DNA from 3 places in the Clostridium ljungdahlii DSM 13528 genome. Region 2 is predicted to be linked to each of the others. Evidence: riboswitches for the same ligand, from Rfam matches in the RefSeq annotation. Region 2 holds a riboswitch; each other region holds the start of a gene.
The links. A riboswitch is a leader RNA that binds a small molecule or an ion and turns the genes downstream of it on or off. The one in region 2 is predicted to bind S-adenosylmethionine.

Region 1 (3,287 bases), 2.2 Mb from region 2:
TCTTGCAAAGAAAGACCTGTTATTATTCTCATAAGGGTTGTCTTGCCAGCGCCATTTTTGCCTACAAGACCGTATATGTCACCTTTACTTATTTTAATATTTACATTATCAAGTGCCTTGTGATTTTTGTATTTTTTAGTAAGATTTTTTGTATGAAGCACTAAATCATTCATGATATCAACCTCCGTTTTCTTGTTGATTTTATATTAGAACAAAATCAGCAAGATACACTAAAGAAAAACTTAAGAAATGATTAAGTTTAATCTTTCATCTTAAACCCTATTCCCCAAACGGTATGTATGTATTCTGTGTTCGAATCAATTTTAGCTATTTTAGAGCGAAGGTTGCTCATATGCACATTTATGGTGTTATCATCGCTTATAAATTTATCTTTCCACACATGTTCAAATAAATTAGCCTTTGTAAATACTTTTTTGGGGTAAGACATTAGAAGTTCTAGTATACAAAATTCCCTTATAGTTAATAGTACTTCCTGAGAACGTATAAAGACTTTGTGATTTTCTCGATCTAAGGTCATATTTTTATAGGTCAATATGTTTTGTTTTTCATTTGAGTTTGAAAATATCATGTACCTTCTGAGTTGTGCACAAACTCTTGCCAATACTTCTTCTACATCGAAAGGTTTCGATATGAAATCATCTGCACCTAGCTTTAAAACTTCAATTTTTGTTTCTTGAGCTGTTTTTGCAGATATTACAATGACAGGCATAGTTTTAACCTTTCGTATTTTTTCTATAAGTTTTTCGCCTGTAATGCCAGGAAGCATCAAGTCAAGTAAAACTAGCTGAAAGTCATATTTTTCAATGCACATTTCAGCTTCAGTACCTGAAAAAGCCCCGCGGACATTGTAATTATTTTTTTCTAGTATCTTGCACAATAACTTATTTATATCTGTATCATCTTCTACTATTAAAATATTTATATTTTTGTTCATAGGTATTCCTCCAGAGTTTTTGAGTTAAGACAATTATAACATTTTTAGATAGGATGTATTGACATAATAAATCGTCACGTCTATAATTAAAAGCATAATTGAATATAAATCTTGAACTTATCAAGAGTGATTGAGGGAACGGGCCCTATGAAATCCAGCAACCAGTACAGTGTATAATGGTGCTAAATCCTGCAGCGAGAGCTGAAAGATGAGAGAAATTTTGAGTTAACTAAGTCTGAGATTTTTCTCGGGCTTTTATTTTTTCTTAAAATTGATATGGGAGGTTAAATATATTGATAGATATTAATAATGTAGGCAAGAGTTTTAACAATAAAAGTGTGCTTAAAAGTATAAATCTTCATATACAAGAAGGTGAAATATTTGGAATAGTTGGTCACAGTGGTGCTGGAAAATCTACACTTTTAAGGTGCTTGAATGGTCTTGAAAGCTATGACGCAGGAAGCATAAAGGTAATGGGCAAAGAAGTGAAAGATTTAAAAGGTAAAGAAATAAGGACTTTTAGAAAAAACTTGGGAATGATATTTCAAAATTTTAATTTATTAAACAGAAAAAATGTATATGATAATATCTCACTTCCACTTGAAGTCTGGGGATTAGAAAAAAGTAAAATAAAAACTAGGGTAAAAGAATTGTTAAATTTAGTAGGCCTTAGTGATAAAGCAAAGAGCATGCCCTCCGAATTAAGCGGTGGACAAAAACAAAGAGTAGCTATTGCAAGAGCTTTGGCGCTAAATCCAAGTATACTACTTTGTGATGAAGCCACATCTGCACTTGACCCAAATACTACCAAGTCAATACTTGAGCTTTTGAGAAAAATAAACAATGAATTTAAAATAACCATAGTAGTTGTAACCCATCAAATGGAAGTTATAAAAGAAATATGTAGTAAAATTGCCATTATAGATGAAGGCGAAATAAAAACTTCTGGAAATGTAGAGGAAATATTTTTAAAACCAGGGAAAAATCTAAAGAAGCTGCTTGGAAATGATAGTTTACTTCCAGATGAAGGTATAAACATAAGAATATTCTTTCCTAAGGAAATAAGCCAGGACAATTTGATAACTTCTATGGCTATAGATTTGAATATAAAGTTTTCTATAGTATGGGGAAAACTTGAAAGATTCCGCAGTGATGTTTTAGGAAGTCTGGTTATAAATGTAAATGATAAAGACAAAGAAAGTATATGTAATTATCTTTCTTCAAAAAATGTTAACTGGGAGGTAGAGTAAACATGGGATTTAGTGAAACATTTCAGGAAATACTACTTCCTGCTATTGGACAAACATTTTATATGGTTATAGTTTCTACAATACTTGCAGTAATTATAGGATTTATACCTGCTATTTTACTAGTTGTAACTGAACCTGGTGGATTAAAGCCTAATAAAGTAGTATACAAGATACTGGATGCAATAGTAAATTTATTGAGGTCATTTCCTTTTATAATACTTATGATAGCAATTTTTCCTTTTACAAAGCTTATTGTTGGAAAAACCATAGGTACAACAGCAGCAATAGTTCCTATTACAATAGCAGCAGCACCTTTTGCATCGAGAGTGATTGAATCTTCACTTAAAGAGATAGATCCGGGAATAATAGAAGCTGCAAAATCGTTTGGTGCAAGTAATATGCAGATAATATTTAAAGTTATGATTAAAGAGGCACTTCCTTCTATAGTACTTGGCATAACTCTTACTGTAATAAGTGTAGTTGGATGTTCAGCTATGGCAGGTACAGTAGGCGGAGGTGGACTTGGAGATGTGGCAGTAAAATATGGATATTATAGATTTCAGACTGACATAATGGTATACACTGTAATAATACTCATAATTTTTGTCCAGGTACTTCAAACTATAGGAAATCTTATATATAAAAAGCTTAACAAATAATTATTTGTTGAGATCGTATTTGTTTGGTAAAGTAATTATTGTAGAGTCACTTTAAAAATACATTTCTCGGAGGAAATTAGAATGGCTAAAATAGAATTACCATACCATAAAAAAATAATAGAAGCTGAAATAAATGACAACAACTTACTTGGCATACTTGAATCAAAAGCAAGCGAATATAAAGCAGAGCTAGGACAATTGGAAATAGTAGAAAAAGCTCTTGACAATCCTATAAACTCACCTAAACTTGAACAATTGGCTGAGAATAAAAAAAGTATAGTTATAATAAGCAGCGATCATACAAGACCTGTTCCTAGCAAAATTATTATGCCTGCACTTTTGAGAAGAATAAGGAGTATAAATTCTGATGCTAATATTACTATACTAATTGCCACAGGCCTTCATAGGGCTACTACTAGGCAG
Region 2 (3,287 bases):
ATAGTTGTATACTTTGCATCTAATCTATTAAAGTCAATTGGTGATAAGGAAATTGAGTTAAAAAAAGAAAAGCAAAAATTGTTAGATTTATTTGGAAATATAGCTCAAATTTCTGGTACTGTTTTATCATCAAGTGAAAACTTAAGTGCAGCTATTGAAGAACAAACAAGTTCACTTTTGGAAGTTTCAGAGACAAGCCAATCTGTATCAAAAAGTTTTGGTGAAATGCTTGATAAATCAAATAAGAATAAAGAAATATTAAATACTTTATTAAATGCTAATGAGGTTGTTGCTAAAAAAACCAAGGATAGTGAAGATAAAATAAATTACTTTATAAATATTACAGATAAAAATCAGAAATCTTTAAATGATACTCTTTCAATTATTATGGATATAAAAAATAGTATAGAGGATACGTTTAAGTCTACAAAAGATTTAAAGCAAAAATCAAGACAAGTAGATGAGATATTAAATATTATAGGAGATATATCAGAACAAACTAATCTTCTTGCTTTAAATGCATCAATTGAATCAGCAAGAGCAGGTGAAAATGGTAAAGGGTTTGCAGTAGTAGCAGATGAAATAAGAAAATTAGCTGAAGGAACAAAACAATCACTTAATCAAGCAAGTGCAATAGTGGATGAACTAAAAAATAAAATTGATGTAGTTCAAAAACAAATGACGTATAATAGCGAAAAGTCTCAGAACGGTAATAGTATTATTAATGAAACAGTCAGAGGAATAAATGCTATGACTTCCAATTTGAAATTATTTAGTAATAATGTTCTGGATACAAATAACGCTTCTACTACATTATTTACAAAAACTAAAAATGTAGTTCAATTTAATGAAGAAGTATCGAATATGACAAAAGATACAATATCAAAATATGAAATGATAACAGAAACAATATCTCAAAATGCTGCCACCAGTGAAGAAATAGAAGCTAACATTAATGAACTTAGAAATGTTGCTGAAGATATGAATAAACTTATTAAATAGATTTTGGTTATTTCGAATCTATTTATGAAATTGTAGAGATCTATAAAAAATGGAAATGACACTATTTTATTAAAAGGTCATTTCCATTTTTCTATGTTATTGAAGACTATCCAAATTATAAGGTGTCTCTTGATATACATAGTAATTTAGCCAGTTTAGAAATAAAAGGTTGGCATGACTTTTCCAAGTTGCTCTAGGCTGTTTTGCTGTATCATTATGAGGAAAATAATTTTTCGGAATTTCTATGGGCAAATTAGCTGCTACGTCCCTGTCATATTCTGATTTTAATGTTAAGGTATCATATTCAGGATGCCCTGTTACAAAAATTTGACGTCCGCCTTTTGTTGATACTATATAGACTCCGGCATCTTTTGATTCTGAAAGTATTTCTAATTCAGGTACTTTTTCAATATCTTCTTTTTTTACACAGGTATGCCTTGAATGAGGTGCGTAAAATATATCGTCAAATCCTCTAAGTAACTGTGTGTTTTCTTCATTTATTATATGTGCAAAAACACCAAACATTTTTTTATCTAAAATATATTTTGGAATACCAAAATGGTGGTAAAGTCCGGCCTGAGAGCCCCAACATATGTGCAGTGTTGAATACACGTTTTTTTTACTCCAGTCCATTATTTCAGTTAATTCATCCCAATAGTCAACATCTTCAAATTTCAGTTTTTCAACAGGTGCTCCTGTTATTATCATGCCATCAAATTTTCTGCCCTTTATTTCATCAAAAGTTTCATAATACTTGAGAAGATATTGTTCTGAAGTATTTTTTGATCTGTGAGATTTAGGATACATTAATGTTATATCAACTTGAATAGGGGAATTACTAAGCAACCTTAAAAGTTGTACTTCCGTAACGGTTTTAACCGGCATTAGATTCAATATGACTATATTAAGAGGTCTTATATCTTGTTTTAATGCACGTTTTTCATTCATTACAAATATGTTTTCAGCCTTCAGTGTTTTAGAAGCTGGAAGGTCATTGGGTATATTTATTGGCATAAAAAATCCTCCTTTATATATAGGTAGCTTAGGCATCTTCAAAGAAATAACTATTCAGTATGCTAGGATATTTTTTATCAAATGCCTTAATCAAATAAAAATCTTATTTTGCATATTTAAGTAGTGAACAGCTATACAAAGGAATAGGTTAATTTAAATAATTTGTATAATAAAAAAGCTGTTTTCATAAGAAAAACAACTTTTAATACTAATTATATAAACTATTTTCCTTATCTTTCAGAAATAATCTGCTGGAATTAACACCATACATTCAAATGAAAAATGTTGGTTGTCGGGTTTCATAGGGCCAGTCCCTCCGCCACTCTTGATAAGATTTAAATTGATTTTATTTAGTTTATTATATAGTATACTAAAATTAAACTTTTGTCAAATACAAGTATATGAATAAATAAATTGAAAATTCATAACAATGAAGAAAAAGAAATGTTGGTAAATGCTTAATTCTGTGGTACAATAAAAATTAATATGTCATGCTGTTTGTAGTGCTTAGATAGCATGATGTATAAAAGCAATATTCAGTATAATATTAATAAATCAAAGAGGGGGATATTTGATTATGGAATCAAAGTTAGAAAAAAGGTATGGCCTTATTACGGCTATAGCCATGGTTATTGGTATTGTTATAGGTAGTGGTGTATTTTTTAAAGCAGAAAAAGTTTTAACTGCAACAGGTGGAAATCTTACACTTGGCATACTGGCCTGGGTTATAGGTGGTATTATTATGATTTCTTGTGCCTATACTTTTGCTGTAATGGCAACTAAGTATCAATATGTAAACGGTGTAGTGGATTATGCAGAAGCTACTTTGGGCAAAAAATATGCATATTATGTTGGGTGGTTTATGGCACTCATTTACTATCCAACATTGACGTCAGTATTAGCATGGGTTTCCGCTAGATATACTTGTGTATTACTTGGATTCTCAATTACAGGTGGAGAGTGCATGACTATTGCAGGTCTATATTTGATAGCAAGTTTTGCGTTAAATTCACTGTCACCAATTTTAGCAGGTAAATTTCAGGTTAGTACAACTATTATAAAGCTTATTCCACTAGCTTTAATGGCTGTAATTGGAACAGTTGTAGGTGTGGGTAATGGCATGATTGCATATAATTTTACAACAGTAGTAAAGGAAGTCAATACTTCTAATGCATTATTTACAGCTGTTGTTGCTACAGCTTTTGCTTATGAAGGATGGATAATTGCTACAAGTATTAATGCTGAGTTAAAAGATGCAAAGAAAAATCTTC
Region 3 (3,287 bases), 100 kb from region 2:
TGTATGGAAGGTCGGATAAAAGTTTAAACAAAGGAATGAAAAATATAGAATCAAGTTTAAAACTTTTTAAGGAAAAAGGTAAATTTCATAACAAACAACCAGAAGAAATTCTATGTAAAATAAAAGTTGTTAAAACAATTATAGAGGCAGCTCAAAGTGCTGATTTAGTAATTGAATGTTTAGCAGAAAATTTAGAGCTTAAACAAGATATTTTTAAAGAGTTAGATGAAATTTGCCCTAACAATATAATTTTATCGAGTTGTACGTCAGGATTATTACCAACAGATATAGCTAAGAATACAAAGCATCCGGAAAGAGTAGTAGTTGCTCATTTTTGGAATCCACCACAATTAATTCCTCTTGTAGAGGTGGTGCCTGGTAAAAGAACATCAGATGAAACAATGAAAATAACTATGGAATGGGTTGAATTTATAGGCAAAAAAGCTATTAGAATGGAGAAAGAATGTCAAGGCTTTATTGGAAATCGACTTCAGCATGCACTTTTAAGAGAGGCTTTATATATAGTAGAACAGGAATGGGCAAAACCAGAAGAGGTTGATAAGGCTATTGAATATGGGCTTGGAAGAAGACTACCTATTACAGGACCAATTTGCACTGCAGATTTAGCAGGGCTTGACACAGTTAATTCAATAGCTTCTTATTTATTAAAAGATCTTTGCAATTCAAATGAGCCTTCCAAATTAATTAAAAGCAAAGTTAAAAATGGAGAATTAGGAAGTAAGAGCGGACAAGGATTCTACAATTGGGCACCAGATACTTTAGAAAAGAAACAGAAAGAACGGGCAGAATTGCTATTTTATTTTCTAGAAAGAGATAAAGAAAAATTTATGTTGACAAACAAATAAATATAGTTTACACTATAGTACAATTAAACAAATAAATTTCTTATCAAGAGAGGCAGAGGGACTGGCCCTATGATGCCCGACAACCTGAATTTATATTCAAGGTGTTAATTCCAGCAGGTAAAACCTGACAGATGAGAAACAAGAGGACATAACTTCCTGAAGTTTCTAACAGGAAGTTTTTTTATTTTTAATAAGACATGTTAAATATTTTAATATGACTCATTACTCTTTGAGCACTCATCCGATTTTAAAATAAGAAGTTTTATTTAAAATAATGTATTAAATGTCTATTGGTTGACTAGACAAACTAGAGGTCAAGTTTCATTTATTTACATAGAAAAGTTTTGAGGGCAAGATTTTTCTATGGTGTGAAACCTGGCCTTTTTTTATCCGATGACTACCTGCTCTAATACTACCCTCTTATCCAAGTGGGAGTAAAGAGCAGCTACGTCTCTGGATAACGAGTTCTAAGCATAAGATGGAGTTAAAACTCCATCTTATGCCAAGAACTTTGTTTATTTAAATAATCAATGGACTAAGATGCAGTTAAGTAAAAATTTATTGGAGGATGATAGAAATGGGAAGATTATTTACATCAGAATCAGTGACAGAAGGTCATCCAGATAAGATTTGTGATCAAATAGTGGAATATGAAGGTGAAAAACCTGTAAGAGTGGATACTGTATTAATTTCTTCTCAACATGATGAGAATATAACTCATGATAAAATTGAAAAAGATTTGATAGAATTCGTTATTAAAAGTGTAATACCACATAAATTTATTGATTCAAATACAAGATATCTTGTAAATCCAACAGGAAGATTTGTAAAAGGAGGCCCTGAAACCGACTCAGGTCTTACAGGTAGAAAGATAATAGTTGATACCTATGGAGGATATGGAAGACATGGTGGTGGTGCATTTTCTGGAAAAGATCCAACGAAAGTTGATAGATCAGGAGCCTATGCTGCAAGATGGGTAGCAAAGAATTTAGTAGCAGCAGGAGCTGCAGATAAAATAGAAGTAGAAATTGCTTATGCCATAGGAGTTGCAAGACCGGTATCAATTAGTGTAGATACTTTTAATACAGAAAAGATTAGCAAAGATAAAATATTAGAAATTATAAATAAACTTTTTGATTTAAGACCTGGGGCAATTATAAGAGATCTGGATTTAAGGAGACCTATATATAAAAAAACAGCTGCTTATGGCCATTTCGGGAGAACTGATATAGATCTTCCTTGGGAAAGACTTGATAAAGTTAATGAAATAAAAAAAGAATTGGATAGTAGTTTATCCTTAAAAATTTAGTTGATCAGAAAACTGAAGGCTAAAGTAATTTAAATATTGCTTTGGCCTTTTTTATCCGATCGCTACCATTGCTAACACTCCCATTTTTTCAAAGCGGGGGATAAGCACTGCTACGCGCCTGGATAAGTTCTTCTAAGGTTCAGATGGAGAAAAGGTATTCCTTATAAGCAAACTCCACCTGAATCTAAGAATCACTTGATGTAGAAAAGGAGATAATAAAATATGAGTAAAGAGCTTGCAACAAAATCTATTAGTGAAAAGACACTTACGCATCCTTGTTATAATTGTATTGCCCATAAATATGCAAGAATGCATATACCTGTGGCTCCAAAGTGTAATGTAAGTTGTAATTTTTGTAACAGAAAATATGATTGTGTAAATGAAACCAGACCTGGAGTAACAAGTGAAGTGCTAACACCTGAAGGAGCTAGAGACAAATTTAAAATAGTGAGGGATAAGGTAAGAAATTTGACAGTAGTAGGTATAGCAGGGCCTGGCGATCCTCTTGCAAATTTTGATGAGACTAAAAAATCCATAGAATTAATAAAGAAAGAATCAAAAGATATTACTTTTTGTCTTTCAACTAATGGTTTAATGCTTCCTTTTTATGCAGACAAATTAATAGAATTAGGAGTTACACATTTAACTGTAACTATAAATGCAGTTGATCCTAAAATAGGTGGAAAAGTATATAAATTTGTAAACTATTTAGGAGATACTTTTGTTGGAGAAGAGGCAGGAAGAGTACTTTTAAATAATCAATTGTCAGGACTTAAATATGCTGCACAAAAAGGAATAGTATGCAAAGTAAATATAGTTATGATAAAGGGAATTAATGATCTGCATATCCCTGAAATAGTAAAGAAAGTTAAGGAATGTGGAGCATATATGACGAATATTATGCATCTTATACCTGTTAAGGAAAGTGTATTTGAGAATAATCCTACAGTAACTGAAGTGGAATTGAATGATATGAGAAGAGATTGTGAGTTAACATTAAAACAGATGTATCACTGCAGGCAGTGCAGGGCAGATGCTATAGGAACCTTGGATAATGATGTATCAGGCGAGTTTAGAGAAAGCACAGAAAGCTCACAAAACAGTGAAAACAA

Region 1: another riboswitch for S-adenosylmethionine. It lies ahead of CLJU_RS02250 (methionine ABC transporter ATP-binding protein); the one in region 2 lies ahead of metA (homoserine O-acetyltransferase MetA).
Region 3: another riboswitch for S-adenosylmethionine. It lies ahead of metK (methionine adenosyltransferase); the one in region 2 lies ahead of metA (homoserine O-acetyltransferase MetA).

The regions. Positions count from the first base shown of each region.
Region 1 covers NC_014328.1:488,799-492,085, forward strand. The annotation lists gene CLJU_RS02240 (ATP-binding cassette domain-containing protein) at 1-173, opposite strand, end outside; gene CLJU_RS02245 (response regulator transcription factor) at 260-955, opposite strand; SAM riboswitch class I at 1,070-1,170, shown strand; gene CLJU_RS02250 (methionine ABC transporter ATP-binding protein) at 1,249-2,205, shown strand; gene CLJU_RS02255 (methionine ABC transporter permease) at 2,208-2,864, shown strand; gene larA (nickel-dependent lactate racemase) at 2,946-3,287, shown strand, end outside.
Region 2 covers NC_014328.1:2,694,636-2,697,922, reverse strand. The annotation lists gene CLJU_RS11975 (methyl-accepting chemotaxis protein) at 1-1,002, shown strand, start outside; gene metA (homoserine O-acetyltransferase MetA) at 1,099-2,016, opposite strand; SAM riboswitch class I at 2,244-2,351, opposite strand; gene CLJU_RS11965 (APC family permease) at 2,594-3,287, shown strand, end outside.
Region 3 covers NC_014328.1:2,590,300-2,593,586, reverse strand. The annotation lists gene CLJU_RS11585 (3-hydroxyacyl-CoA dehydrogenase family protein) at 1-866, shown strand, start outside; SAM riboswitch class I at 904-1,004, shown strand; gene metK (methionine adenosyltransferase) at 1,435-2,175, shown strand; gene nifB (nitrogenase cofactor biosynthesis protein NifB) at 2,398-3,287, shown strand, end outside.